One region of the Ornithinibacillus bavariensis genome, then DNA from elsewhere that is predicted to be linked to it. Evidence: riboswitches for the same ligand, from Rfam matches in the RefSeq annotation. Region 1 holds a riboswitch; each other region holds the start of a gene.
What was found. A riboswitch is a leader RNA that binds a small molecule or an ion and turns the genes downstream of it on or off. The one in region 1 is predicted to bind cyclic di-GMP.
Positions count from the first base shown of each region.

Region 2: linked by a shared signal. The riboswitch ahead of HNR27_RS02480 (response regulator transcription factor) and the one ahead of HNR27_RS01710 (chemotaxis protein CheX) in region 1 are both predicted to bind cyclic di-GMP.
Region 3: linked by a shared signal. The riboswitch ahead of HNR27_RS02440 (PilZ domain-containing protein) and the one ahead of HNR27_RS01710 (chemotaxis protein CheX) in region 1 are both predicted to bind cyclic di-GMP.

Region 1 covers NZ_JBNPWZ010000001.1:376,036-381,280, reverse strand. Annotated here, with positions in the region: gene HNR27_RS01720 (chemotaxis protein CheA) at 1-187, opposite strand, end outside; gene HNR27_RS01715 (methyl-accepting chemotaxis protein) at 252-1,994, opposite strand; gene HNR27_RS01710 (chemotaxis protein CheX) at 2,068-2,520, opposite strand; cyclic di-GMP riboswitch class I at 2,598-2,684, opposite strand; gene HNR27_RS01705 (hypothetical protein) at 2,973-3,413, opposite strand; gene HNR27_RS01700 (mannitol-1-phosphate 5-dehydrogenase) at 3,794-4,957, opposite strand; gene HNR27_RS01695 (PTS mannitol transporter subunit IIA) at 4,958-5,245, opposite strand, start outside.
Region 2 covers NZ_JBNPWZ010000001.1:547,818-553,062, forward strand. Annotated here, with positions in the region: gene HNR27_RS02475 (methyl-accepting chemotaxis protein) at 154-1,848, shown strand; cyclic di-GMP riboswitch class I at 1,986-2,070, shown strand; gene HNR27_RS02480 (response regulator transcription factor) at 2,208-2,843, shown strand; gene HNR27_RS02485 (CynX/NimT family MFS transporter) at 3,221-4,423, shown strand; gene pxpB (5-oxoprolinase subunit PxpB) at 4,438-5,142, shown strand; gene HNR27_RS02495 (LamB/YcsF family protein) at 5,149-5,245, shown strand, end outside.
Region 3 covers NZ_JBNPWZ010000001.1:536,622-541,866, forward strand. Annotated here, with positions in the region: gene HNR27_RS02425 (ABC transporter substrate-binding protein) at 1-58, shown strand, start outside; gene HNR27_RS02430 (ABC transporter permease) at 337-1,134, shown strand; gene HNR27_RS02435 (ABC transporter permease) at 1,118-1,969, shown strand; cyclic di-GMP riboswitch class I at 2,175-2,260, shown strand; gene HNR27_RS02440 (PilZ domain-containing protein) at 2,367-2,936, shown strand; gene hag (flagellin Hag) at 3,205-4,041, shown strand; gene HNR27_RS02450 (YheC/YheD family protein) at 4,294-5,245, opposite strand, start outside.

The sequences.
Region 1 (5,245 bases):
GCGAGGCAATATCTTCGTAACCCATTGTTGCTGACATTCCTTTTAGCGTGTGTGCAGAGCGAAATATCTCCTGAACAATATCAATTTCTGTTGGTTCATTTTCTAATCTTAGTAGATTATCATTAATCGCTTGCAGATGTTCTCGACTCTCATCTAAGAATACTTCTAAATATTGATCTGTATCCATGACGGTCCCTCTTCCTTCTATTTAATATTTTAAGCTAAGCGCTGATGTCTAAATCTATCAATCATTACAACTTAAATTTATGCACTAAACCTGATAGTTCCTCTGAAAGTTTGGCTAGTTCCTCCGAGCTTCCTGCTACTTCCTCCATGATACTGCTTGTTTGTTCTGTTGATGCGGAGGTCTCTTCAACACCTGCTGCTGATTCCTCAGATATTGCTGCAATTTCCTCGATAGAACGTTGCATTTTTTCACTACCTGCTACGATTTCCGTCAGATTATTAGTAATAGTGGAGATGTTATCAGTCATTTCATTTACAGCCTTCTTAATGTTCATTAGTGTTTCCCCAGTTGCAGCAATTTGTACAGTTCCATGTTCTACCTCTTCGTAGCTAACGGTTAAGGATTCAGATACGGCCTTAGATTCCTCTTCAATACCATTCACAATTTCTGTAATATCTGTAACAGATACGGAAACTTGTTCTGCCAGTTTACGAACCTCATCTGCTACTACAGCAAAACCCTTTCCATGCTCTCCAGCTCGTGCTGCTTCAATAGCTGCGTTTAAGGCAAGCAAGTTCGTTTGATCGGCAACATCACGAATAACCGTTACCAGTTCAGTAATTTTCTTCGTCTTATCATCTAACGCTTTCATTTTTTTAACGGTATCTCTCACATCTTGATCAATTTTTAACATCTGTCTAGTTGTATCTTCCATCAGCTTCGTTCCATCCTCTGTCATGGTCAATACTTTTTGTGAGCTTTCTCTTACAACTCCACCGTTTTCACTTGCTTCTTTCACTTTGACAGAGAACTGTGACATACCATTTGCTAAATCACTTGCACTATTAGCCTGCGTTTCTGTTCCAGCTGCTAATTCCTGCATAGTAGACGCAACTTGTTCAGAACCAACTTTTACTTCATTCGCGGATTGTGTTAGCTCCTCACTCTGGCTTGTAACAAATTCAGAAACATGTGTAACATTCTTAATCATCTCGCGTAGATTTGTACTCATATCATTAATAGAACGGGATAATCTACCAATCTCGTCTTTCCCTTGATAATCTATTTGCTCCACAGCAAGATCACCCGAAGCAATCTGATCACTAACTTTTACTACCTTATTTAAGTTTCGAGAGACTGCTCTACTAATAATCAGAACTAGTAGAATCCCAATGATAGTTGATACAATTAATGAAACTAGCTGTACTATAAAGGTTAGATGCTGACTCTTTTGGGTCTCTATAACTACTTCATTACGATCTTTTATTGTGATTTCCTTAAGGTTATCAAGCATGATTACCATTTCGCTTCGAATCTTGTTGGCTTGAATAACATGATATTCAGCAGAAGTAGAATTACCTTCCTGTACTCTAGGAACAATATTTTCTGTAAATAATTCATTCAGTAATTTGTCATTTTCGATAATTTGCTCAAGTAGCTCCAAGTTTCCTTTATCATTGATTTCTTGGCGGAGTTTCTCTACTAAGACATTAAACTCCTCGCTGTACTCTTCATATTCCCTAATAAGATTGGGATCTGCTGTTGCCCAGAAATTTACAATCCGGATACTTTTCGCACGGGTTAATGACCCTAATTCAGTCATATTTAGTGCACGGTTATCACTTTGATCAAGTGCGTTAACATTATTTCCAATATTAGAAACAAGTACTGCCCCTATTATTGAGGATATGCCGAACAATACTAATACTACGGATAATACTAGTCCATATTTCCATCCAATTGAAATATTTCGAAAATGGTGTTTTCCTTGTACACCATGTCTTTTTCTGCTCAACTTGATTTTCATGCTAGTAAACCCCTTTTATGTAAGTTTATTCTTCATTTCCTATGTATTTGAATATACCTTGCGTTTCTTACGACTAATCTACTAATAAGAAAATATTTAAAATACCTGTCGAGTTAAAGATAACTGGTAAGTGAATTGCTTTTTCATAACCAGATATTGTAGTACTTCCCTCTATAATAGTAGGTGAAGTAATGTCCGTTTTTATGCCACTTTGTATAATGGTTGTCGATATTCCACCAGCTAATATATTGCCTAACTCACCACTAAATGAGGCAAGCATGTCATCCTGAACTGGCATACCAAACATCGATTCACCAATCGTACTAAAAACAGCTGACTCCCCAGATAAGATCAGCTTTCCCTTCAAATCTCCGGTAATCCCAATTAATACTCCAAAGTGAAGCTTTAGAAAACTCTCAGACATTTGTGGTTTGCTAATTTCATGCTGAATGGGTATTGTATTTTTAACTGCTGTAATTGCTCCATTAAGAAGGCTTGTAATTGCTTTACTTCTCTCTTCCTGCATTCTGTGTCCCCCCTGTTCGTAAAATAGAAAAGGCCATTCTGATAAAGAATAGCCCTGTATCTATACAGTTTTACTTCTTTGGTAACCAGGCGATCATAACCAAAAATGGCTTTAGACCCTAGGCTTTGCGTCCTATTTTTTCAAATAGTTTGCCTTTATCAGTAGTAGAAAATATTTAGTCTATAGTAAAAAAGTACCATACAATGGTAGTATAGTGCAATAGAAATAGTATCTGAAATAGCTGTTTATTTAAATCAACATCTACAGTTTCAAGAAATCTATCAATATGTTCATGTTTAAATGGAACTACCTAGCACTGCTGATTGGTTTCAAGAACGAGCCTCTATCAAGGGATAGCTTACACTAACAATTTTCTTCGATACGCCTACATGTACTCTAGTATCCTATTATTCACATAAAAAACACCACCTTCCATATCTAGAAGATGGCTTTTATTTCTTTTTCTTTCGTAAAAAGAGCCCAGCAGCAATCACTGCACTTCCTGCCCCCATATACTTTAGCCCAGTGATTGTTTTCTGCTTCCAGTAGCTTCGTATCGATTCCATATCACGAATAAGATCTGATATCTCCTCGTAAATATAGCGCCTCTCCATTGGCGTAAGGTTCCTTGATTTCAAACCTTCACTTAAACTTTTAATCGATGTACAATTTCTTACCTTATCTTTATCCGATAGCTTTGTACTAATCTCATTTATCATCTCTAGGTATCGAAGAATTTCTCTAGCAAATCGAACAGCATCGGATCTTCTGATTAAATCACTAATATAGTTCTCTAATTCTAAATCTCGAAGTTCACCTAATTGGTGAACTACTTCAAAAATCTCGTCATTAAATCCTTCAATATTAAACTCGCGTGTATTCATTCGTCCCACAAGTGTTCACCCTATGTCTTCATTATCGTTAGAAGTTCAAAATCTCTAACTAATCATACAACATTCTACCCAAAAAGCAATGACATATTTGATTACAATTATATTTCAAAATAAAACATATAGATGAGGCTATGACAAAACAAAAACAATTAACTCAGATGACCAATAATCCACTGTTTTTTCGGAGGATAAATAAGAAGATTTAGCGGAAGAAAGGGCATCGGTGAGACCCCTTTGGAGGGAGGAACAAGGAGGCTCACCAACCACATGGGTAGTACAAAGTCTAATAGTTTTGGAGCAGATGTTGCCTCTGGTAATAAGGGCGTAGTATATTTCTGGTGCGTTCTTTGTACCGAACTAATAATTAATATTCTATACTCCTAGCCCCGTATATAGGCATTTATATTTTCCATTTCTTTCATAATAATTGGTACCAAGGCATGGTCTGATTTTAGACCTGAAATTCTTTCTAACGCATGCCTATACCCTTGCTTTTCTATCAGTTGTTGAAGTTCAACTGCCTCTCTATCCATTTCATGTGAATACATCAGTGCTGCGGCTATTACCTTTGCAAGCATTATTGGACTTTTACCGGTTATTTCCCAGTACATTTTGGCAGGTTGAATTAACCGATCATTAGGACCAAGCTTACGAATAGGGCCCCGGCTAACCCTTGCAACATCATCTGATATATGTGGATTTTTAAAACGGTTAATGATTTTTGAAACGTACTCCTGATGGACAGCCCTATTAAACCCATATGTTTGAATGATTGCCTCACCTGATTCGCCTAACGCACCTTCCAATATTTCTAATACCGACCTATCCTGCATAGCCTCATAAATGGTGTGATATCCCATCAAGTGACCAATATATGCAGGAACTGCATGTCCAGTATTCACTGTAAAAAGCTTCCGCTCAATATATGGTTTTAAATCATCCACATAAGTAATTCCAGTAATTTCTGGTATCTTGCCTTTAAAAGCAGTTTTTTCAACTACCCATTCAAAGTATGGCTCAACTAAGACCTCTAATCGATCATGATTCATTTGATTTGGAACAATACGATCCACTGCTGCATTCGGAAAACCTACTAAACTATTCAATTCTCCATGGTCTTTTTCTGCAATATGCTTATAAACATGCTCCTTCAAAATATCGCTACCACCGACCATATTTTCACAAGCAATGACGTTAATTGGTTTTGGATTTTTGTGCAACCTTTCCTGAAGTCCTTTTGCCACAAGTTCCGAAATTAATTCTAGTACGTTAGGGCCAACTGCAGTAGTAATTAAATCTGCATTCACAATTGCTTGAACGACCTTCTCAGAATCTATCATACTATTAATACCTGAAATATTTCGAACTGTAAGTACTTCTTTTTTTTCATCGGCTAACACAACATCATACTTTTGTTTACGATTAATCTCATCAATTACCTTCCCATTCACATCTACAAATAGCGTATGAAAGCTGGATTGATAAAGCAATGCACCAATAAATCCCCTACCAATATTTCCAGCTCCAAAATGTACTGCAAGCATTTAATTCACCTCTTGGAATAATCGTAAGATGTCATTTTTGGTTTGTACTGTCAGGATTTTCTCAATATTGGATTCCTCCGAAAGAACAATTGCTATTTTCGATAACACCTCTAAATGTTCATCACCCTTGCCAGCAATACCTACCAAAATTTTGACGATATTGCCGTTTCCAAAATCAACACCGTTCGGAACAGTTACAACCGAAATCCCTGTTTCCACAATCTCCAATTTTGCATCTTCTGTCCCATGAGGAATAGCTACATGATTACCTAAATAGGTCGAGGATAG
Region 2 (5,245 bases), 170 kb from region 1:
TGGATAATATTACCAAGTAATCTCTTAGCAATTACTATTAAGAATCGTGCAATCCATCTCGATATAGAGGATAGGTCTTAGTGTGGGCAGTACCTTTAACGTATAACCTCTGTCTCGTCATTAAGGAAAACTACAGAAGAGAGGTATCTATAGGTGAAGAATTTATTTAATTTTAAGAGTGTGAGAACGAAGGTTTTATTTGGCTTTTTAGCAGTAATAGTTCTAGTGTTACTATTGGCATTATTCATCTTAACGAATATAAATAAAGCTGTTGAGAATACAAAGGAAATGATTAATAAACAAGTACCTTTGTTAATTGCTGATGAAGAGATTTCCTTTAACATGGTAAATCGAGCTGGGCTAGTTCGATCATATTTTTTATATGATGATTATCATGCTAGAGACTTATTTGAAGAGCAAATAGAGGAAAGTATCAATCTGGAAAATATAATCATGGAATTAAGTGATTCAAAGGATATTAAGGCATTAATTGATAAGAAGGTTGAATGGGGAACATTAATCAATGAAGCTTTTTCAGAATATGACAGTGGAAATAAAGAAGCAGCCTTAAGAATTATGCAGGATCAAGTAAACCCACTAGAAAGTGAGATAATCAATGGGTTTAAAGATTCCGCTAAATTGAGAGAGGAGCTTATTATTGAACAAGGACAGGAAGTCATTAAAAACGGAACCTTAAGTACGGTTACTAGCTTTATAGTTTCAATACTGGTGATTATTTTAGGAGTGATAATCGCAATTATCACTTCTAAAACAATTACCACTCCTATAAAAAAAGTAATGATCAAAATGAAGCAAATGGCTTCGGGGGATCTATATCAAGATGCATTGGTTACAAGCACAAGAGATGAAATAGGCCAATTAGTTGTTGCTACAAATGAAATGCATGAAAATATGCGAGCGATGCTTAACCAAATTAATGTAGTTTCAGATATGGTTTCTGGTCAGAGTATAGAGTTAACACAATCCGCCAATGAAGTACGTGAGGGTGCAGAGCAAATTGCATCCACTATGGACGAATTAGCTTCTGGAACAGAAAACCAAGCGAATAGTGCTGGAGATCTATCAGCTGTGATGAATTCCTTTTCAGTTCGTGTACAAGAAGCGAATGAGAAAAGCAAACATATTGAAAAAGATTCAAAAGAAATATTACAGCTAACCGATGAAGGGAGTAGCTTAATGAAATCTTCAACCAAGCAAATGTATAAAATTGATCAAATTGTTCATGATGCTGTCAAGAAGGTTGAAGGTTTAGATACACATACACAAAACATATCTAATCTAGTTTCAGTGATCAAAGCTATTGCTGATCAGACAAACTTATTAGCACTTAATGCAGCAATAGAAGCAGCAAGGGCTGGCGAACATGGTAAAGGATTTGCAGTAGTTGCAGATGAGGTTCGAAAACTAGCAGAGCAGGTCTCTTTATCAGTTAGCGATATTACGCAAATTGTGACTAATATTCAAGTCGAATCGACAATTGTGACAGAGTCCCTACAAGAAGGGTATAAAGAAGTTCAGGTTGGAACAGTAAACATTGGAGCAACAGATGAGACCTTTACTAAAATCAATCAAGCTATTTCAAGTATGGCTAAAGGTATTTCTACGATAACGAATAATCTAACAACTATTGCAGCTAATAGTCAAGAGATGAATGGCTCTATCCAGGAGATAGCAGCTATTTCTGAGGAAGCTGCTGCAGGAGTAGAGCAAACTACTGCCTCTGCACAACAAGTTAGGAGTTCTATGGAAGAAGTAGCAGTTAGTTCCGAGCAATTAGCGGAGCAATCAGAAGAATTAAATCAACTCATTCGTAAGTTCAGACTATAACATATATACCAGTTATTGCCATTTTGTTCCAAAATAACTGGTTTTTTAAGAGCGAATTAAATTTCCAATATCTCTCGGTTGCTTTTTTATAAGAAGTTCGATAACATTGACTTTGTGTTTTTAAATCAAAAATGAACACTTGTAAAAGGCAAACTATCTGAAAAGGTAGGACGCAAAGCCTAGGGTCTAAGGTTGAAAGACTATGATAGCCTGGTTGCCGAGATGGATGTATCCATATGATATTGACACCGGCTATTCTATTTTTTGGAATAGCTTTTTTTCTTGTTAAGTATGGGGAGTCTATACATAGCGCCATTTAGGTACAAGGCAATACAGTTACTTGGATGGGGGATAAATGAATGAGTGTGATAACAGTAGTTAAAGAAAAAGATTTAGTGCGGGATATCATAATAGAAAAACTACAAGAGAAATTGCCAGAGCACTCATGGAATGCAGTAAGCTCAAGGGAGCTTGAGAAACAAACTACTTGTACGTATCAAACTGATCTGCTCTTAGTGGACATACATGCAAATGTAGATTGTAAAAAAATTATAGAAGATTGTCGTAGTCACAGTACCAGAATTGCAATTTGGGCAACTGAGGGCGATCAAAATGTATTACGAGACTTTTTTCGATATGGCTTGAATGGTTATTTTTATAATGGGATGGAATTAAGTGAACTTATCTTTGCTATTAATTCCATACTGCAAGATCAGCAGTATATCCATCCTAAACTATCTGCTGTATTATTAAAGGATTATGTTAAACTCACTAGCGAAGAACCGGAAAGACCAAAAGGGATATTAACTGAACAGGAATGGAAGGTTCTTGAAGAGCTTGGGAAAGGGCTTAACAATTGTAGCATTGCTAAAGAATTGTTTATTTCAACGAGAACGGTTAATAATCATGTAAGTTCCATTCTAAAAAAGTTACATGTTTCTGATCGTACAAATGCAGTGATTAAGGCCATTAAAAATAAGTGGATAACGCTATAGTATCTAAATGGACAGAGGATTTAACTCTGTCCATTTTTAAAAGGAGAAATTAGCGATTACATAAGCTGTACGAAAAGATAGAAAGATAGTCTAAATCGACCTTTTTTAAACGCAATTGTAAAATCTTCATAAATTTCCATAATAATTAAGAAACTCCGCCTAATAAGCTTTTGTCATTTTTTGACATTAAAGGATTATTTCCGAGGAAATATCTTCATTGCTTCCTAAAGATGTATTACTCCAATTTTTTGTAATGAATAACGCTGATTTTTTTTCTAATACTCATTTCTTCAAAAATTCCAATCCGCCATCTTTCCCTATAGCTTATCCAATATGCTATAGTAAATGAAGCAATATATCGGAGGGGGTAACAACTTTTGGACTTAAATCAACAGCACGTACAAGAAGACCAGCTATATAAATTTATGTTAATTGCAGGAATAATTATTGTTTCCTTTAATCTACGTCCGGCAATTACTTCTGTTGGACCTCTCATTACAACCATTCGGGATGATATAGGATTAACAAATTGGAGTGCAGGTCTGTTAACTAGCTTGCCTCTACTTGCCTTTGCGTTTATGTCACCTATTGCAGCTAAGCTAGGCAATCGTTTCTCAAATGAGCGTACAATGCTATGGGGCTTAATGATTCTCACAATTGGAATTTCCTTAAGATCAATATCCATGATTTTTTTATTGGTCGTTGGAACGATTCTGGTTGGTATTGGTATTGCAGTGTGTAATGTGCTATTACCAGGGGTTATTAAGGAAAAATTTCCTTTGAAGGTTGGATTGATGACCAGTGTGTACTCGACGGGAATGGGAACCTTTGCCGCTCTAGCTTCTGGGTTAAGCGTGCCTTTAGCCAGTGGGTTCAAATTAGGATGGAACCTTGCACTTTTCGTGTGGGTTATCCCAACACTACTTGGTATTGTAATATGGTTCTATCTTGCCAGAAAAGAAAACGGAAATAAAAACGTTGATTCTCTTAATTTTGCAGATAACTCCCATAGCTTATGGAGTAATGCATTAGCATGGCAAATAGCTTTTTATATGGGATTACAATCATTTCTATTTTATGTGACGATTTCATGGTTGCCAGAAATTTTGCATGCAACAGGTGTTAGTATGGAGGCTGCGGGATGGATGCTATCATTAATGCAATTCATCGGTCTGCCGGCAAGTTTTTTTGTTCCGGTATTAGCTGGAAAATATTCTTCCCAACGGTTGCTAGTCGTACTGCTAGGCATATCGTCAATTTGTGGCTATTTGGGATTATTACTTGGTAATTCGCATATGGCCATGTTTATCAGTATTGTATTCTTAGGTATTGGCTTGGGTGGTACGTTTCCATTAGCACTTACATTATTAGGACTCCGTTCTCGAAATGCTCGTCAAGCTGCTAATTTATCTGGAATGGCTCAGTCGCTTGGGTATTTATTGGCAGCTATTGGCCCGATGTTATTTGGATTTTTATTTGATATTACCCATGCCTGGACTCTTCCGTTAATAACATTAATATTTATTACGGTTTTAGTTATTACTTTTGGATTAGGGGCAGGTCGTAACAAATTTGTGTAAGTGGAGGAATAGTCATGCAAATTCAACCGAATGGGGATCAGGCTGTAATCATTCAATTTTCGGCAGATGTTTCTCTGGAAACGAATATAAAGATAAATCAATTTTGCTTGAAACTTGAAAGTTCTAACTTAAAAGGAGTAGTAGAATGGGTTCCCTCGTATAATTCGGTTACGATTTATTACGATCCAAGTATTATTCTATATCAGGAATTAGTAGAAAGAATCAGTTTGCTTGCACAGGAAACTGATAATGATTCCCCAATAGATCAAAGAACCATCTTTATCCCAGTATTGTATGGGGGAGAACATGGACCAGATTTACAAAAACTCGCTAATTCGAAGGGCATCTCGGAAGAAGAAATCATTGCCCTCCACGAAGAACCAACCTATCTCATTTATATGCTTGGCTTCTTACCTGGGTTTCCTTATTTAGGAGGTCTTAATCATAGATTATCTGCACCTAGATTAGAAAAACCGAGGGCTATAGTACCAGCAGGTTCTGTTGGTATAGCGCATGGACAAACAGGAATATACCCAATTGATTCTCCTGGAGGTTGGAATATTATTGGACGGACACCTGTTGAGATATATAATCCAGCTCAAGCGCAAAAGGCTTTTTTATTTCAGCCTGGTGATTGGGTGAAGTTTTATCGTATTACAGAGAGCGAATATAAAGAAATAATTCAAGATAGCACCTTTCAAGTAAAAATAGTGAGGTGATTGTAAATGAAAAAGAGCATCGATTTGAACTGTGATATGGGAGAGAGCTTTGGACACTTTTCCTTTGGCTATGATGAGGATTTAATGACGGCCATATCTTCGG
Region 3 (5,245 bases), 160 kb from region 1:
TGATACAGAGCGGACACAATACATGAACCGTTTATTCCAGGAAGCTAAGGTTGAATAATTCAGAATTTCATAGAGAGGCTGTCTTAAGTTAAGGTTTATTACTTACTTAGGACATCCTCTTCTCATATGTTTATTACGAAGTTGTCTAGCTTCATGTGTCAATCACTAGCGGACTCCTTCAGTTCAAGATAATTCTACATTAACTTTTGATAAAAGGAATGTCGACTAAAATCGGTCGTTACGGCCAACGTCGACCCACCTGGCATTGCCAGGCACAGTTAGTACGTCTATACCCGGGCGTCTTATGCTTTTCTAATAGGAAGGTAGGTGGAAAATGTGAGAGCTAGAACGAAGAAAATATTATTTTCGTTTTCCCTACTCGTCTTTTTATTCTTTTATATCCCTATTTTATTTGTGATTATATTTTCATTTAATGATTCTAAGCTAGGAACGGTTTGGACCGGCTTTACCCTAGAATGGTATGGTTCATTATTTAAGAACAGCCAACTAATTGGAGCGACATTAAGTAGCTTATATATAGCGGTTATTACCACTATTATTGCTACCATTTTAGGTACTCTTGCAGCATTAGCATTACATCGCTATACCTTTATTGGTAAGAAATCTGTTGAGTTTCTATTTTATATTCCGGTTGTTATTCCGGATATTGTTGTTGCGGTAGCATTGCTTGCAATTTATGGACTACTAAATATGTCTTTAGGCTTGAATACAGCAATTCCCGGTCATGTTGCCATCACGATTTCCTATGTAATGCTAGTCGTTTTAGCTAGATTATCCTCCTTTGATAGTTCACTTGAAGAAGCGGCAAAGGACTTAGGTGCAAACGAATGGCAGACCTTTTGGAGAGTAACATTTCCACTCATTTTTCCTGGGATAATGGCTGGAGCATTGTTAGCATTTACCATTTCATTAGATGAATTTGTCATTTCGTTCTTTACTTTAGGGCCTGGTAGTAATACGTTACCGGTACTTGTTTATTCGATGGTACGTCTAGGCGTTTCACCAGAGGTTAACGCATTATCGACGATCATCATATTATTAATGGTAATTGTCGTAGTAGTGGTAGGACTAAGAATGAGGAAGGGGGAAAATTTAAATGAGAAAAAGCTTTAAAAAAGCCTATTTACTGTTATCCCCCAGTCTGTTTTGGTTAACATTATTTTTAGTAGTACCAGTTATCTTTATTGCGGTAATCAGCTTCACAACCAATGGTGATTTTGGTGCTATTATCTATAAGTTTAGTACAAAAGCCTACGCTTCTGCATTCAGCTCACTTTATGCCAAAGTTATTTGGCAATCCATTTGGTGGGCATTAGTAGCAACTATCGTATGCCTTATTGTTGCATATCCATTTGCATATTTTATCGCACACGCTGGTAAGTGGAAAAACTTATTACTCTTACTTGTTATGGTACCGTTCTGGACGAACTTACTTGTTCGATTATATTCATGGATTATCTTAATGAATAATAAAGGGGTTATCAACAATGTATTAATGGATTTAGGTATTATTAAAGAGCCATTAGCATTGCTGTACTCTCCAGGTGGAGTTATCATCGGTTTAGTTTATGGTTTCTTGCCATTTATGATATTACCCATTTATTCATCGATTGAACAGTTGGATAAAACCTTTTTAGAAGCATCAGAGGATCTCGGTGCAAGACCGATAAAAACATTCCTGAATGTTACTCTACCGTTGACTTTCCCTGGTATTCTGGCTGGATTCATCATTACTTTCGTACCAGCAATAAGTGTATTCGTCGTAACGGATTTATTTACTGGCGGTAAACTGTTGATGGTTGGAAATGTAATTCGTGATGCATTCCTAGTTGAGATGAACTGGCAGCTTGGTGCAGCATTGTCGTTATTATTGATGGTGCTTGTATTACTATCACTGATGTTATTTATGCGCTTTACAAATCGGAAGGATCGAAAGCTTTTAACATAATGGAAGCATGCATTGTTGCATGCTTTTTTTGTTTAGAGAAAGAAAAAGATTCAAAAATAATCCGGGGACACTTTAACCATTAAAGAGGACTTATGGAATAGGTCTTTTCTATTATTTTTATTAATTGCTATGGTTATTTAGTATTTTTAATAGAAAATTTGTCGAATTATGGAAATATTTATAGTATAATGGCACTAGATATATTTTTCGAAAAAGGCAAACCTATCGAAAGATAGGGACGCAAAGCAAAGGGCCTAATACCGTTTGAGTGATGGCTGCCTTGCTACCGAAGAAAGCCGGAACTATAGTTAGGGAGATACTACTTGGGTTCTCCTAAATTTCATTAACTCTTCACACCTATTTTCGAAAGCAAATTTAATTAAAGTGAGGTGAGATAATGGATTACACAGTATGGATTTATATTCTGTTGGGAGTTGTATTCCTATTAATACTGTCTTTATATTTATTATTACGTAAATCATCCCAAAAACCTCATTTAACAATGGAAAGCACAACTACCCAGGATAAGAATGAACCTCCAGCTTACCCAACTTTCACTGGCATAAACCTTAGAGAAAATTTTCGTGTAAATTTAGATGATGTTCCATGCTTTGTAGAATTTCTCGACATAGAGAATGAAGCATTAAACCCAAAATTCTTTAATGGTGTATTGAAGAACATAAGCGTGGGTGGTGTGAAGGTTGTTGGGGAGTTTGAATATCCAATTGAGGAAGAAATTAGGATTAAACTGCGGTTTTCCTTAAAGGATAGTATGTTCATTGTCAAAGGTAGAATTGTTAGGAAGGAATTATATCCGGATAGAGATAGATTTGGATATGGGGTTCAGTTCACCAATCTGTTTGACGAAGATAGAGAGCTGTTATATCAACTATTGAATCAGATAATGGCAGAGCGTAGAAAAAAGCGAATAAAAGTAGGAATGATTGGGGAAGAGTCTATGGTTTAAGTACCGTGGACTCTTTTTTGTTCAAATTTTTTCTTTTTTTATTGTGAGTTTCTATGATTCTACAAAAAATAATAATTTTTTTTCAAAAAAGATTAAACATATTTTTTTTGTGCCGATATAAATGGTACATCATCATGATGAATGTAAATGTTTAGGCCAAACATTTAGAAAACAAATTTGATAATAACTCAGGATGAGTTGTTATACATGCGAGCCATAAGGATGTGACTCGCAAAAAATAAAACAATTACATGGAGGTAAGAAAATTATGATTATCAATCACAATATTTCTGCGTTAAACGCACACCGTCAATTAGGTGTTAACACTGGTGCAGTTCAAAGCTCACTAGAAAAACTTTCTTCAGGTCTTCGTATCAACAAAGCTGGAGATGATGCTGCAGGTCTAGCAATCTCTGAAAAAATGCGTGGACAAATTAAAGGTTTAGAAATGGCTTCTAAGAATGCTCAAGATGGTATTTCTTTAATCCAAACTGCTGAAGGTGCTTTAAACGAAACTCATGCAATCCTACAACGTATGCGTGAACTAACTGTTCAAGCTGGTAACACTGGTACTCAAGAGCCAGAAGATCTAGCAGCAATTCAAAAAGAAATCTCTGCACTTATTGAAGAACTAGGTGGAGAAGCTGGATCTAAAGGTATTTCTGACCGTACTGAATTTAACGGTAAAGCATTGCTAGATGGTACGTTTGAAGGTACTTTACAAATTGGAGCAAATGGTGGTCAACAATTAAATATTACAATTGGTGATATGTCAGCAGAAGCTCTAGGAGTAAACGAAATTGATGTTACAGCTTTCGAAGAAACTGATTTCGACACTCAATTAAAAGCAATTGATGATGCTATCAACACAGTATCTACACAGCGTTCTAGCCTTGGTGCTATTCAAAACCGTCTAGAGCACACTATCAATAACTTAGGTGCATCTGCTGAGAACTTAACTGCTGCAGAGTCTCGTATTAGAGATACTGACATGGCAAAAGAAATGATGGAATTCACTAAGAATAACATCCTAACTCAAGCAGCACAATCTATGTTAGCTCAAGCTAACCAACAGCCTCAAGGAGTATTACAATTACTTCGTTAATTTCATAATATGAGTAAGCGAGAAGCTATGTATATGGCTTCTCGCTTTTTACATAAAGAGGAAGTATAAGGATCCTTCCAATCTATAAATTATCATTCAGTAGGTTATACAGCATGGATTCCGTGAATCACGTACTACTTTTTAGATAGTTAAAGGAGTGTAAACAAAACTGTGTAAGAAAAAGAGTATACATCTCTTTCTAATTCGTTCGTCTACACTCCTAATTATTATGGATTAATTCTAGTAGCATTGTCAGCTAGTAGCATTGTCAGCTAGTAGCATAATATTTTCGGCTAATTCTATTGCATGATAGATTTTATTTGGGCCACTTGGATCAACCTCTAAGATGCAGAGTTCACTGTTGCTACGTATTCCAAAAGTGATATTTAGCTCCGATATATTCCTAAATTGCGAATCAAGTTTTCTTGCAACTTTTTCAGATATATCCCTGACATCAGAAAGAATGCTGCTTGCATCCAGGGAATACATATCTTCAATAGTCTTAATTATTATGTCTATATTGTCTTCAAACATTTCTTCTAACATGTCTGTTTCTCTTTCCAAATATATACTAGAACTCTTCCAATTCGCTGTAGCATCCTTAATAATGTGTAGATTAATAGTGTAGGAGACTTCATTATTATCAGTTAAACGATCATCCATTTGCACAATATACTTTCCTTCGTCAATTAACTCTTTTAATTTATTTAATAATTGAATTTCGTTATATAGCTGTTGTGGTTTAGAATTAGTAAATAAGTACTTTCCATCTAATAGCCTTGAAATATAAAGTGGAAATCCAGCTTTGTTTTCACGTAAAATTACTCGACTATATTTTTCGAGGAATTGGAAAATATCTCGTGTCCGATTTACTTCTTGATAAAATGAAAGGTACTGATTAATACTATTATCAGATTTTAGTATTGCATACAAATTAAGACGCTTGTAATTGTGTGGCGACCAAACATTGGTAAAAGGAATTTCTTCAAGTTCTTCATACACCCAATTTGCATTTTCTACTCCACGTAGCTTTAGACGATCAAATATAACATCTGGAAATTGAACCTGTTTTGGGACAAGCCCTTCATCTTCATAAAAGTATCCCCTTATAACCATTTCTTCATAGTCGATGTCAGTTGGTGTAAAGAAGTATGAATTAAAATTACTTCTTTGTGCAGCGTGAACAATTTCTACTGTTAAATTA